3 regions of the Stenotrophomonas sp. YJH_SMC_81 genome follow, and region 2 is predicted to be linked to each of the others. Evidence: predicted binding sites of a transcription regulator. Region 2 holds the regulator's gene; each other region holds the start of a gene.
What was found. The regulator FliA, encoded in region 2, starts transcription of late flagellar genes. The targets are predictions, from matches to a motif close to TAAAGTTTNNCNNNCNNNGGCCGATAA.

Region 1 (4,682 bases), on a different contig from region 2:
TCCGATTCAACGGTCACCGCCAGGCCACTCTTCACCTTGGAAGCGGCGTCCTCGATCAGTTCCTTGATCTCCTTGGCGGCGACACCGGCACGCTGTGCGAGCGTGCGCACTTCGCTGGCGACCACGGCAAAGCCACGGCCCTGCTCGCCTGCGCGCGCAGCTTCCACTGCCGCATTCAGCGCCAGGATGTTGGTCTGAAACGCGATGCCGTCGATCACCGTGGAGATTTCCGAGATGCGCGCCGAGGACTGATCGATTTCGCCCATCACCGATGCCATCTGTGCCATCGCCTGCTCGGTCTCGCGCACGGCGGCACCGGCGGCATGCGCTTCGCTGTCGGCCTGACGCGCCAGTTCGGCGTTCTGGCGTACGGTGGAGGTCAGCTCCTCCATCGACGCGGCCGCTTCTTCCAGATTCGCGGCCTGCTGCTCGGTGCGGCGCGACAGGTCGTTGTTGCCGGCGGCCAGTTCCTGGGCCGCGTTGTTGATGCTGTCGGCAGCCACCTGGATGCCGCGGACAATGCCGGTCAGCTGCGCGGTGGTGGTGTTGGCATCGTCGCGCATGCGCGCAAACACGCCGTCGTACTCGCCCTCCATGCGTGCGGTCAGGTCGCCATGCGAGATCGCGCGCAGCACGTCGGAAACATCGGCGATGCTGGCCTGCGAACTGGCCATCATGCCGTTGAGGTGCTCGACCATCGTCTTGAACTGGTACTGGAACGCAGCGGCATCGCCACGCATGCTGAAATCGCCGGCGCGTGCGGCGCGGGCCAGTTCATCGATCTGCGCGTTGATCGCCATCAGGCTCTGCTTCACCGCTGCCAGGGTGCGGGTCAGCGTGCCCTTCTCGCCCGGGTAGTCCGGCAGGTCGCGGCTGAGGTCACCCATGGCGTAACGCTGCATCACCTCGGCCATCAGCAGTTCCACCTGCACGTGCGACTCGACCAGGCTGTTCGTGGCCTGCACCATGCGGCCGAAATCACCGGGGAACGCACTGGCGTCCATGCGATAGCGGATTGCACCGGCCTCGTGCTGCTCGGCCATCTGCAACTGCGCGCCGATCGCCGCCTGCACACTCTGGCGCACGCTGGCCATCGCCTCGCCCAGCTGGGTCAGTTCGTCACGGCCGCCGAGGCGGAACTCCTGGTCCAGCTGGCCCTTGGACAGGCGCTCGGCCAGGTTCACCGCGCGGGCCAGCGGGCCGGTCAGGCTGCGCCCGATCATCACCGAGGCACCGATGCCGACCAGCAGTGCAACGCCGCCCAGCACCAGCAGCTGCAGCAGGCTGCGCTCGCCCAGGCGGATGGCCTCGGCGGCTGCCTCACGGCTTTCCTTCTCTTCGAAATCCACGCCATCGGACAGTGCCTTGTTCCAGCCGTTGGCCGCTTCCTGCACCGGGCCCAGGGTCAGTGCCACGGCACCCGGGTAGTCGCCCTGCTCCATCAGTTCGCTGGTCTGCTTGTTGAGCGGGCGCGCGATGGCACGCTTGGCCGCGATGGCTTCCGCGATGGCCTTGCCCTCCGCATCGCCTGGCAGTGCCTGGTAGGCGGTCCAGCTGGCCTCATAGCGCTTGACCAGATCGGCAATGCGCTTCTCATCGCTGCCGCGGTCTTCGCCCTGGCGGATCAGCATCTCGCGCCGCACCACCATCATCTGGTTGTTGGCGTCGAGCATCTGCGACAACAGGCGCACCTTGGCCACGCTGACGTCGACCACCTGCTGCATCGCGCGCTTCTGCACGACGCTGGCGGTGGCGCCGGTGGCCACTACGGCGGCAACCAGCAGCAGCAACAGGCCAAAGCCCAGCCCAAGACGCCAGGCAACCCTGACGTTCCTCAAGTAGTTCATGGGGGTATCCAAAACGGGGGGATGTGGCCTTATCGGCGGCACGGCAGGCAATCTTGATCGCCGCCCATCGACGGCGTCGGCCACCGTTCACCTTGGTGAGCCCCCGTCCCCAGCGGCACCTGCCGCTGGCAACCGGCCGCAATGACATGCCTGCTCATGCGGGCATCAGATCCCTTTCACGGCGGCTCGGCGCCGCCTGCGGGCAAGGTGGCGGCGTACCTGCTGGAGATCCCAATGCGCTCATCTGTGTCCCGATCCACCCTGCTCGCAATCTCGCTGCTGGCGTCGCCGGCCTTCGCGCAGGCGCCGCCGCCCAACCTGCCCGCCCCCATTGCCGAGAAGGCTGGCCCGGACACCGCAGTGCGCTCCGCACTGCATGCCCAGGTGCTGCTGGATCGTGCGAACTTCTCTCCGGGCCAGATTGATGGTGAGGTAGGCAGCAACCAGCGGCGGGCGGTGTCAGGCTTCCAGACGGCACACGGCCTGACCGTAACGGGTGAGCTGGACGACGCCACCTGGAAGGCTCTGCAGGCCGATACGATCACGCCGCTGGCCAGCTACACGCTGACTGCTGAGGATGTCGCCGGCCCGTTCCAGCCGATACCGAAAGGACCCGCCGACCAGGCCAAGCTGAAATCGCTGGGCTACAGCAGTGTGGAAGAAGCCCTGGGCGAGCGCTTCCACGCGTCCCCAGAGCTGATGAAGATGCTCAATCCCGGCGTGGATCTGACCAGGGCTGGCAGCCGCATCCAGGTCCCCAACATCGCCCCGGCCGCATTGCCGAAGGCCGCCAGAATCGTGGTCGACAAATCCGACTCCACACTGCAGCTACTGGACGCGCAGGGCAAGCTGATCGCGCAGGTGCCGGTGTCATCCGGCAGCCAGCACGACCCGTTGCCGATCGGTGAATGGAAAATCCTGGGCGTGTACCGCGACCCGCCGTTCCACTACAACCCCAAGCTGTTCTGGGATGCCCGCAAGGGGGAAAAGAAAGCCACGCTGCCGCCCGGCCCGAACAATCCGGTCGGCCGGGTCTGGATCGATCTGTCCAAGCCGCATTACGGCCTGCATGGCACGCCTGAACCCGGCCACGTGGGCAAGACCGAGTCGCATGGCTGCGTACGCATGACCAATTGGGATGCACTGCGCGTGGCCGACGCAGTGGACACCTCGGTGCCTGTCGTGATGCAGGAGTGAGTCGATGCGTCTTTCGCAACTGATCGTGCTGGGTGTTCTGCTGGGATTGGGTGCAGGTTGGTGGCTGCACCGCGATATGGATGAGCCGGTGACCGACGCGCTGCCGGAAGCGCCATCGACGGTGGCCGCCGCGCCGGTGACGGAACCGGCAGCGCCAGGCGCAACAGCCCCACCCGCCTCCACCGCGCCGCCGGCCGCCCAGGCTGCCGATGCACCGTCCGGCTTGCTGCTGCCGGTGCAGGGCATCCTGCCCTCGCAGCTGCGCGATACCTTCACCGATGCACGCAGCGAGGGCCGCGTACACGATGCCATCGACATCATGGCCGATGCAGGTACGCCGGTGCTGGCGGTGGCCGATGGCACGGTGGAGAAACTGTTCGACAGCGAGCGCGGTGGCCTGACGATCTACCAGTTCGAGCCCAGCGGGCATTGGTGCTACTACTACGCGCACCTGCAGCGCTACGCCGATGGCCTGGCCGAGAAGCAGGTGATCAAGCGCGGCGAGGTGATCGGCTACGTCGGCAGCACGGGCAACGCCAGCGCCGAGGCCCCACACCTGCATTTCGAGGTGCATGTGCTGGGGCCGGAGAAGCAGTGGTGGAAGGGAGAGTCGATCAATCCCTATCCGCTGCTGAAGTCGGCAGCGATGATGCCCGGCGCTGCCAGCGTCGCAATGCCACAGTAAAGACGGCCAACGCAGCTCCTGGAATCATCAGCAACAGCGCCGCCATCTTCCAGAAGAAGAACGGCCACAGCCAGAGGTAGTCGAGGTCGGTCAGCTTCAGCACGTCCATCGGCGGCAGCAGGTCCACCGAGGCCGCACGGCCGGCCAACGCCGGATCGACCTCCAGCACGGTCAGCCGCAGCGAGGAACGGCCTCGCCGCAGTGCGTCACTGCGGCCGTAGCCGAAGTACGAGGCGGCGAACCGGTCTCGCTCGACCGATTCCAGTGCGCGGTGGATCTCCGGATCGGTCACCGCCGAGCGGCTGTCCGCGCGGAACTCGGTGCGATCGGTTGGGGTTTCCGCGCGCAGGCGCAGCTCGGGATCGACCGCCGGATCGGCGCCGTCATCCGCATAACGCAGACGCAGTCGCAGCGGGTCGTCGATGAAGCGGTACACCGTGATCTCGGCGGTCGCGCCCGGCTGCAGCACCAGCGGCAGGGTCTGCGTGCGCGAAGCCAGGTAATTGGCGAGCGCGCCCAGCACCAGCACGATGCAGGCCAGCGTCCACAGGCTCCACAGCAGCCACAGAGTCACCCGTGCGACCGTCTCGCCCTTCATGCCGAAGTCTCCGTCATCGCTGCGCTGCCCTGCCGGCTGTGCCGCCACAGTACCGAAAACGAAAAAGCCCCGCTTGCGCGGGGCTTTTCCTTCAGCAACACCAGGCAGGGCCCAGCGCTACCGGTCTCTCACTCAGGCAAACGGGTCCTGCAGGACCATGGTGTGGTCGCGGTCCGGGCCGGTCGAAACGATGCTGATCGGGCAGCCGGCCAGTTCTTCCAGCGAACGCAGGTAGGCGCGTGCCGCCGGCGGCAGCTCGTCCCACTGGGTGATGCCGTGGGTGTTCTCGCTCCAGCCCGGGAACTCCAGGTACACCGGGGTGCACTCTTCCCAGCCCTGCGCATCCAGCGGAGCA
Region 2 (4,682 bases):
CCGCCGCCGCAGCAGCACCCCGGCACCGGAACCGGTTGCCGCCACCACCTCGGCGGTGGCCGCCCTCGCCCGTGCAGCAGTGGGCGCTACCGGCCGCACCCTCGATAGCGCCGACGAGATCGTGCCAACCCGCGGCAGCACCGGCTTCGCCGCCACCCTGGCACGCGCCGCCGTCAATGAACCGGCACTGCCGGACCAGATCTTCGCCCCGTTCGCCGAGGCCATCGTTGCTCCGGCGCCGGCACCGGCCCTCGTCGCGCCGGCCAACCGCGCCCGTTTCCAGATCGATCCGCCGCACGAGGCGCATCACGAAAGCGTGGCGCCGGCGGTGCAGCCGCCACCGCTGCCGACCGCAACCCTGTCCGAAACGCAGCCGGAGGTCGCCGTCAGCGAACCGGCGTTGGCCGATGCCACCGTCGAAGCCGCGCCGACGCCGACGCTCGCCCCAGCCCCGGTCCTGACCGTGGTCGCCCAGGACGACGCCGAGATCCGCCAGCTGCGCCAGGAAGTGGCCGGCATGCGCCAGGTGATCGAGCGCGAAATGAACCGCTTCACCGACGAGCGCCTGCGCGGCTGCCCGGTGCGCGCCACCGCGCTGGACCTGATGGACGAGTACGGCTTCGATGCTGGCCTGGCCCGCGACGTCGCCATGCAGATTCCGCTGGAGACCGAGGCGCACCGAGGCCGCGGCCTGATGCTGGGGCTGATCTCGCGCAAGCTGCCGATTGCCCCGGTCGACCCGCTGGAGGAAGGCGGCGTGATCGCGCTGGTGGGCCCGACCGGCGCCGGCAAGACCACCACCATCGCCAAGCTGGCCTCGCGGTTCGCCGAGAAGCACGCGCCGCGTGACGTGGCTCTGGTCACCACCGACACCACCCGCATCGGCGCCCGCGAGCAGCTGTATGGCTACGGCCGGCAGCTCGGCATCGCCGTGCACGAGGCCAACAGCGGCACCGACCTGGACCAGCTGCTGGAACGCCTGAAGGACTACAAGCTGGTACTGATCGACACCGCCGGACTGGGCCCGCGCGACCGCGCGCTGGCCGCGCAGCTGCAGTGGCTGCGCGCCGCGCGCCAGGTGCGCACCCTGCTGGTGCTGCCGGCCAACACCAGCTTCGGCGACATGGACGAGGTGGTCCGCCGCTTCGGTGCCGCCAACCTGCAGGGCCTGGTGCTGAGCAAGCTGGACGAAACCGGCCGCTTCGGCAACGCCCTGTCGGTGGCCGTGGACCACGCCCTGCCGATCACCTGGGTGACCGACGGCCAGGACGTTCCGGACGACCTGCACCGGGCCAGTGCGGCCAATCTCGTACTTCGCCTTGAAGATTTGCGCCGAGCGGCCGATATGCCCTGCAACCCGGAGTTGAACCATGCCGTCGCGTGAGTACGCCAAGCTGACCAAGACCTTCCCGCTGTCGGCCACCCGCAGCGAGCCGCTCGGCCCTGTGCGCACCATCGCCGTGACCGGCGGCAAGGGCGGCGTGGGCAAGACCAACGTGTCGGCCAACCTGGCCGTGGCGCTGGCCGGCATGGGCAAGCGCACGCTGCTGCTGGACGCCGACCTCGGCCTGGCCAACATCGACGTGATCCTGGGCTTGAACCCCACCTATACGCTGGCCGACCTGGTTGCCGGCCGCTGCTCGCTGGACGACGTCATCGTCGAAGGCCCGAACGGCGTGCTGGTGGTCCCGGCCGCGTCCGGCCGCCGGCACATGGCCGAGCTGGCCCCGGCCGAGCACGTCGGCCTGGTCAACGTGTTCTCCGAGCTGGAACGCGAGCTGGACATCATGGTGGTGGACACCGCCGCGGGCATCACCGACGGCGTGCTGACCTTCTGCCAGGCCGCGCAGGACACCGTGGTGGTGGTCTGTGACGAGCCGGCGTCGATCACCGACGCCTACGCGCTGATCAAGGTGCTCTCGCGCGAACGTGGCGTGGACCGCGTCCAGGTGGTGGCCAACATGGTGCGCGACCCCAACGAGGGCCGCGTACTGTACGAGAAGCTGACCCGCGTCTGCGAGAAGTTCCTCGCCGATGTCTCGCTGAACTACCTGGGCTGCGTGCCGCAGGATGACTGGCTGCGCCTGTCGGTGCAGCGCCAGCAGCCGGTGGTGAAGGCCTACCCGTCCAGCCCGTCCGCACTGGCCATCACCGAGATCGCGCGCCGCACGGCCCGCTGGCAGGCGCCCACCGAACCACGCGGCGGCGTCGAGTTCTTCCTCGAACGCATTCTCAAGCAGCGCGGGGTGGCGGCATGAAAGGCGCGGCCCAGTACAGGGAAGTCCAGCGCTCGGCGGCCAACGAGGTCATCGCCCAGCACTCGGACCTGGTGCGGCGCATCGCCCACCATCTGGCCGCGCGCCTGCCGGCCAGCGTCGAAGTCGACGACCTGATCCAGGCGGGCATGATGGGCCTGATCGAGGCTTCGCGCAGCTACGACGCCGACCAGGGCGCCTCGTTTGAGACCTATGCCTCGATCCGTATCCGTGGCTCGATGATCGACGAGATCCGCCGTGGCGACTGGGTGCCGCGCTCGGTGCACCGCCGTGCACGCGATGCTGCGGCCACCATCCGCCGCCTGGAACAGAGCAGCGGCCGCGCCGCCAGCGCCACCGAAGTGGCCGCCGCGATGGAGATGCCACTGCCCGAGTACCTGCGCCTGATGGAAGACGCTGCGCGTGGCCAGGTGCTGAGCCTGGAGTCGCGCATCGAGGACCAGGGCGAGCTGGACACGGTCGCCCAGGGTGGCCCGACCCCGCAGCAGGTGCTGGAGCGCAGCGAGTTCGGCCGCGAGCTGGGCAAGGCCATCGGCCATCTGCCCGAGCGCGAACAGCTGGTGCTCTCGCTCTACTACGAGCAGGAACTCAATCTGAAGGAGATCGGCGCGGTGCTCGGCGTGAGCGAGTCGCGGGTCTGCCAGATCCACGGCCAGGCGGTGCTGCGCCTGCGCGGCCGGCTGAAGGTATTCGAGGCCGTCGACGCCGGCCTCGAAGAATGAACATCCCCGAGGCAGCTGCCCCCGGCCGCCCGGAATGAACAACAAAGGAACTCTGCTTTGAACAAGAACATGCGCATCCTGATCGTGGACGACTTCTCGACCATGCGTCGCATCGTCAAGAACCTGCTGGGCGATCTGGGCTTCACCAACACCGCCGAAGCCGAGGACGGGCATGCCGCGCTGTCGCTGCTGCAGAGCCAGCCGTTCGATTTCGTGGTCACCGACTGGAACATGCCGGTCATGACCGGCATCGAGCTGCTCAAGGCGATCCGTGCCGACGCCAAGCTGAAGACCCTGCCGGTGCTGATGGTCACCGCCGAAGCCAAGCGCGAGCAGATCATCGAAGCGGCCCAGAACGGGGTGAACGGCTACATCATCAAGCCGTTCACCGCGCAGACGCTGGAAGAGAAGCTCGGCAAGATCTTCGAACGCCTGGCGGCCAGCGCCTGATGGACACCACGGTCGACAAGAATGCCCTCGCCCTGCGCCTGCAGGAAGCACTGGACGCACTGGAGTCCGGTGACGAAACCGCCTGGCGGCAACGCATCGACGGACTGGTCGCGCTGCGCACGCAGCCGATGATGAGCGGCCTCTCGCGGCTGGCCCGCGAGCTCGGGCAGGCCCTGGGTGAACTGCCGACCGTGCCCAGCGAGGCCGGCGAACTGGACGATGCCTGCGCACGCCTGGACCACGTGGTGGCGATGACCGAACAGGCGACGCACCGCACCCTGGACCTGGCCGAGGAATGCCGCAGCCTGACCGAACAGCTGCGCGCCGAAGGCCTGCAGCCCGGCCAGGATGCACAGCTCGAGCGCATCCGCCACAACCTCACCGAGATCGCCCTGACCCAGAGCTACCAGGACCTGACCGGGCAGATCATCCGTCGCGTGGTCGGCATCGTCCGCCGCGTGCACGAGGGCTTCGGCGCGCTCGGCCTGCCGCCGGAACAGCATCGCACCGATCCGGAACTGGCCGGGCCGGCACTGAAGGGACTGGACCGCCACGCGGTCTCGCAGAACGACGCCGACGACCTGCTGTCGGACCTGGGGCTGTAAGCATGAGCGCGGTATCCGACGACATCACTGCCGATTTCATCATCGAGGCGCAGGAAATCCTGGATCGCCTGGGCGAACAGCTGGTGTCGCTGGAGCAGGCACCACAGGACACCGAGCAGCTCAACGCGGTGTTCCGGGGCTACCACACGCTCAAGGGCGGCGCCGGCTTCCTCGGCGTCACCGCCATGGTCGAGTTGTGCCACGCCGCCGAAGAAGCGCTGGGCATCGCGCGCGCGGGCCAGGCCGTACTGCAGGCCCATCACTTCGATGCCGCCCAGCAATCGCTGGACTACCTGCAAGCGATGCTGGATGCAGTTTCCTCCGGCACCGAGCCGGGCTATGCGCCGCCGGAGCTGATCGCCCAGTTCGACATGCATGGCGGTGCCGTGGCTGCACCCGCCGCCGCAGCAGCTCCCGCTGCGGGTGGCAGCGACCTGATCACCGACGACGAGTTCGAGGCCCTGCTCGACCAGCTGCACGGCGGCAACGCACCGACTGCGGTCGCGCCGGCAAAGAAGGCTGACGACGGCCTGATCAGCGAAGACGAGTTCGAAGCCCTGCTCGACCAGCTGCACGGTGGCGCCGCACCCGGCGCCAAGCCCATCGCTGCGGTAGCGCCCGCACCGATC
Region 3 (4,682 bases), on a different contig from region 2:
AGGACCTGCGCATCAACCTGGTCGCCACCACCCGTATCGACAGTGACGTGTTCAAGCAGCGCCTGCGCCTGCTGGCCGGCCACCACTGGGAACTGCGCGACGTGCGTTGAGGCCACGCCGTGGTAGGGCCGGCCGCTGGCCGGCAACCGAGGAGATGCCGGCCAGCGGCCGGCACTACCCAGTGCGATGTCCCTGGACGGGCGGCACGCCATGGGCTGGTCCGCTCAACAGTCCATGGTGCCGTGCGCGTTGCCCTCGTCATCCAGCACGCGCGCATGCAGGACCACCCGGTTGCGGCCGGCACGCTTTGCGGCATACAGGCCGGCATCGGCATCGGCCAGCAGCTGGTCGGCACTGGCCAGCGCCGGTGGGTGCAGGTAGCCCACGCCGACGCTGATGCTGACCGGGCCTTCCGGCAATGGCAGCGCTTCGACCGCTTCGCGCAGGCGCTCGGCCAGCGCCAGCACGCCCGACAGTGGGCTTCCAGGCACGATGACAGCGAATTCTTCACCGCCATAACGCGCAACGCTGTCACCGCCGCGACCTGCGACGCCCTTCAGCACCCCGGCCACCGCCTGCAGGCAACGATCACCGGCCGGATGGCCGTGCCGGTCGTTGAAGGCCTTGAAGTGGTCGATATCCACCAGCAGCAGGCCCAGCTCGGTGCCGCTGCGCCGCGCGCGATTCCACTCGGAGGTCAGCCGCGCGTCGAACTCGCGGCGATTGGCCACGCCGGTGAGGCCATCCTGCCGCGCCAGTTGATCCAGCGCCGCCTGACGCTCCAGCAGATCGGTCTGCAGCAGGACGCTGCGCAGGCCGAAACCAAGGGTGGCTACGACGAAGCCCGCGACGGCCAACGGCCGCGCATGATCGACCACCAGCGTGCCGACCACCAGCAGCAGCAACGGCAGGATGATCGGACCGGCGGCTTGCACCGTCCTCGCCAGCCGCGGGTGTGCCGTGGTGCCTGTGTCCGGCGCCGTGTCCAGCGCCATGCAGGCGATCAGCAGAAAAGGTACGTCGATCAGCAGGTCGTTGAACGCACCGAATGCATCATCGGAGGTGTAGTGGTTGATGTAGTAGGCCACCAGCAGATAGGCCAGTGCGTACAGCGCCAGTGCACGGAAGAACCTGCGCCGTTCGGGCACGTCGCCGGCCAGCCATCGCACCACGGCGAACGCGGCGATACACAGGTTCTGGATGTCGAACATGCGCTGCATGTTGGACATGGCATGGGCGTCGACCTCGACACGGGCGGCGAACGATGCGGTGTGCACGAAGAACAGCACACCCAGCAGCGCCGCCATCGCCGCGTCGATCAGGCTGATGCTCGGGCGCTCGCGGCGTGCCCGGGCCAGGATGAACACCAGCGGCACGCCATACAGCACGTACAACAACAGGCTGACGCGTGGGGTGAAGTCAGCCCGGCCGGCACCCAGCGCATCCACCATGTTGAACGTCATGCCACCGGCCCACAGCAGCAGTGCCATCGCGGTAGAACGCCAGCCCAGAGCGGCGCGGTCACGTTGCGCCCGCAGCAGGCACGCGGCGGCGGCCAGCAGCGGTGCGCCGGTCAGGAACAGGAAAGAACCCACGCCCGCCGGGCTCGGCCAGAACGCCACGGCCAGCCCATGGCAGAGCACGTACAGCAGCGCCAGCACTACCGGCATGCATCCCCCCGATCCGCAAGGCCGTCTGAGCGCACGATAGCGCGCCGGCACGCCACAGCGGCGTGATCCACTGCGGCAAAACGACACTCCGCGTGCACCACCACGGTAGTGCCGGCCGCTGGCCGGCAACCCGCAGCCCTGTGATCCCCTGGGATTGCCGGCCAGCGGCCGGCACTACCGGAAAGCCCTCAGGCGTGCAGGGCGCGGGCGTGGTGGGCGACGTGCTCGCCGATGAAGCTGGCGATGAAATAGTAGCTGTGGTCGTAGCCCGGCTGCAGGCGCAGGGTCAGCGGATGGCCGGCTGCGCCGCAGGCCTGCTGCAGGCGCTGCGGCTGCAGCTGGGTCTGCAGGAACTCGTCCGCCTCGCCCTGGTCGACCAGCAACGGCAGGCGCTCGCTGGCCGTCGCCAGCAACGCACACGCGTCCCACTGCGCCCAGTCGGCTGGGTTGTCGCCCAGATAAGCCGTGAACGCCTTCTGCCCCCACGGTACGTGGCTGGGCGCGACGATCGGCGAGAACGCCGACACACTGCGGTAGCGCCCCGGGTTGCGCAGCGCGATCACCAGCGCACCATGGCCGCCCATCGAATGGCCGCTGATCGCGCGTGCATCGGTCACCGCGAAGTTCGCCTCGATCAGCGCCGGCAGTTCCTGCGCCACGTAGTCGTGCATGCGGTAGTGCTTCGCCCACGGAGCACGGGTGGCATTGAGGTAGAAGCCTGCCCCCTTGCCCAGGTCGTAGCCTTCGGCATCGGCCACGTCATCACCGCGCGGGCTGGTATCCGGCGCGACGATGATCACACCGTGCTCGACCGCATAGCGCTGCGCGCCGGCCTTGGTGATGAAATTCTGCTCGGTGCAGGTCAGGCCGCTCAGCCAATACAGCACCGGCAGCTTCTGCGTTTCCGCCTGCGGCGGCAGGTACACGGCGAACTGCATGTCGCAGCCCAGCGTGGTGGAATGGTGCCGGTAGACGTCCTGCCAGCCGCCGAAACAGGCGCGGTGTTCAATGCATTCCATGGTGCTCTCCTGCGCGGCGGCGTCAGCCGTCACGTGTGTTGATCAACTCATCCAGCTGCGACAGCAGGCGCAGAAGCGATTCGACGCCAGGCTGGCCATCCAGATTGCGGTACGCCGCCACCGCCACGTCGCTGCGCGGTGGCCATTGGCCGTCAGCGCGGGCTTCGTGCAGGCGCGGCAGGAATACCTGCGCAAGCCAGTGCTCGAACGGCATGCCATCGTCGCTGCCGAAGGCCGAAGTCACCGCACGCGGTGGCCCCACCTCGCCGTCGACCCAGCCCAGCGCACGCAACGCCTGCTCGATCGGGTCGACCAGGGCCGCGCGCGGATCTTCCGCACGCGGCCTGCGAAGGGCATCCAGCCAGCCCATGACGCGCCTCAGTAGTGGACCACCGAACGGATCGACTTGCCTTCATGCATCAGGTCGAAGGCGTCGTTGATCCTGTCCAGGTCCATGGTATGGGTAACGAACGGGGCCAGTTCGATGTCGCCCTTCATCGCGTCCTCGACCATGCCCGGCAGCTGGCTGCGGCCCTTCACGCCACCGAAGGCAGTGCCCATCCACTTGCGGCCGGTTACCAGCTGGAACGGGCGGGTGGAGATCTCCTGCCCGGCACCGGCCACGCCGATCACCACGCTCTGGCCCCAGCCACGGTGCGCGCATTCCAGCGCCGCGCGCATCACGTTGACGTTGCCGATGCACTCGAAGCTGTGGTCCACACCCCAGGTGGTCATTTCCACGATGACCTGCTGGATCGGCTTGTCGAAGTCCTTCGGGTTGATGCAGTCGGTGGCGCCGAATTCGCGCGCCAGTTCGAACTTGGACGGATTGGTGTCCACCGCGATGATGCGGCCGGCCTTGGCCTGGCGCGCACCCTGGATCACCGCCAGGCCGATGCCCCCCAGGCCGAACACCGCCACGCTGTCGCCTTCCTGCACCTTGGCGGTGTTGTGCACCGCGCCGATGCCAGTGGTGACGCCACAGCCGAGCAGGCAGACGTGCTCCGGGTTGGCGTCCGGGTTGATCTTCGCCAGCGAGACTTCGGCCACAACGGTGTACTCGCTGAAGGTCGAGCAGCCCATGTAGTGGTACAGCGGCTCGCCGTTGTAGCTGAAGCGGCTGGTGCCGTCGGGCATCACGCCCTTGCCCTGGGTGGCACGCACCGATACGCACAGGTTGGTCTTGCCGCTCTTGCAGAACAGGCACTCGCCGCACTCGGCGGTATACAGCGGAATCACGTGGTCGCCCGGCTTGACGCTGGTCACGCCCTCGCCCACTTCCACCACGATGCCGGCGCCTTCATGGCCCAGCACCACCGGGAACAGGCCTTCCGGGTCATCGCCGGACAGGGTGAACGCATCGGTGTGGCAGACACCGGTGTGGGTGATCTTCACCAGCACTTCGCCCTTCTTCGGCGGGGCGACGTCGATCTCGACGATCTGCAGCGGCTGGCCGGGACCAAAGGCGACGGCGGCACGGGACTTCATGATGGCTTCTCCAGGATCAGGCGGAAATGGGATACAGCGTGAGCGGCGCGACGTCGCGCCGTCGTTATTTCAGGTACGAGCGGATCAACGCGCTCATGTCGCGCACGCGTTCGGCGCGTTGTTCGTCGGAGGCGGCGGGCTGGCCGAATTCCTCGCGCAGATGGGCCTCCATCACCTCGGACATCAGGCCGTTGACCGCGCCACGGATGGCGGCGATCTGCTGCAGCACCGGCCCGCAGTCGGCGCCGGCTTCCAGCGCGCGGTCCAGCGCATCGCACTGGCCGCGGATGCGGCGCACGCGGGCCAGGACCTTCTTCTTCTCTTCGGGGGAGTGCGGCATGGCGGGCCAGCTCGGAACTATACTGGGGGATAGTATATACGCAAAAAGCAGAAGGGTTGACGCAATAGGCTGCTTGGCAGCTCTACGCCGGGTGCCTGCAGAAACCAGATGCAGCCACCGCACTGTCCTAGATGCACGTCATCCGCCGCGAGCTGGCCCAGCTGC

Region 1: the regulator FliA is predicted to act here: its motif matches at 1,877-1,903, upstream of AC5P8U_RS02530 (methyl-accepting chemotaxis protein).
Region 3: the regulator FliA is predicted to act here: its motif matches at 1,779-1,805, upstream of AC5P8U_RS05685 (GGDEF domain-containing protein).

What each region holds. Positions count from the first base shown of each region.
Region 1 covers NZ_JCAFUB010000001.1:544,112-548,793, forward strand. The annotation lists gene AC5P8U_RS02530 (methyl-accepting chemotaxis protein) at 1-1,847, opposite strand, end outside; gene AC5P8U_RS02535 (L,D-transpeptidase family protein) at 2,082-3,044, shown strand; gene AC5P8U_RS02540 (M23 family metallopeptidase) at 3,049-3,729, shown strand; gene AC5P8U_RS02545 (hypothetical protein) at 3,659-4,327, opposite strand; gene AC5P8U_RS02550 (adenylosuccinate synthase) at 4,460-4,682, opposite strand, start outside.
Region 2 covers NZ_JCAFUB010000003.1:325,813-330,494, reverse strand. The annotation lists gene flhF (flagellar biosynthesis GTPase FlhF) at 1-1,384, shown strand, start outside; gene AC5P8U_RS07955 (MinD/ParA family ATP-binding protein) at 1,371-2,258, shown strand; gene AC5P8U_RS07950 (RNA polymerase sigma factor FliA) at 2,255-2,998, shown strand; gene cheY (chemotaxis response regulator CheY) at 3,056-3,448, shown strand; gene AC5P8U_RS07940 (protein phosphatase CheZ) at 3,448-4,053, shown strand; gene AC5P8U_RS07935 (chemotaxis protein CheA) at 4,056-4,682, shown strand, end outside.
Region 3 covers NZ_JCAFUB010000002.1:455,499-460,180, reverse strand. The annotation lists gene AC5P8U_RS05690 (hypothetical protein) at 1-110, shown strand, start outside; gene AC5P8U_RS05685 (GGDEF domain-containing protein) at 225-1,670, opposite strand; gene fghA (S-formylglutathione hydrolase) at 1,859-2,689, opposite strand; gene AC5P8U_RS05675 (YqcC family protein) at 2,712-3,059, opposite strand; gene AC5P8U_RS05670 (S-(hydroxymethyl)glutathione dehydrogenase/class III alcohol dehydrogenase) at 3,068-4,177, opposite strand; gene frmR (formaldehyde-responsive transcriptional repressor FrmR) at 4,242-4,517, opposite strand.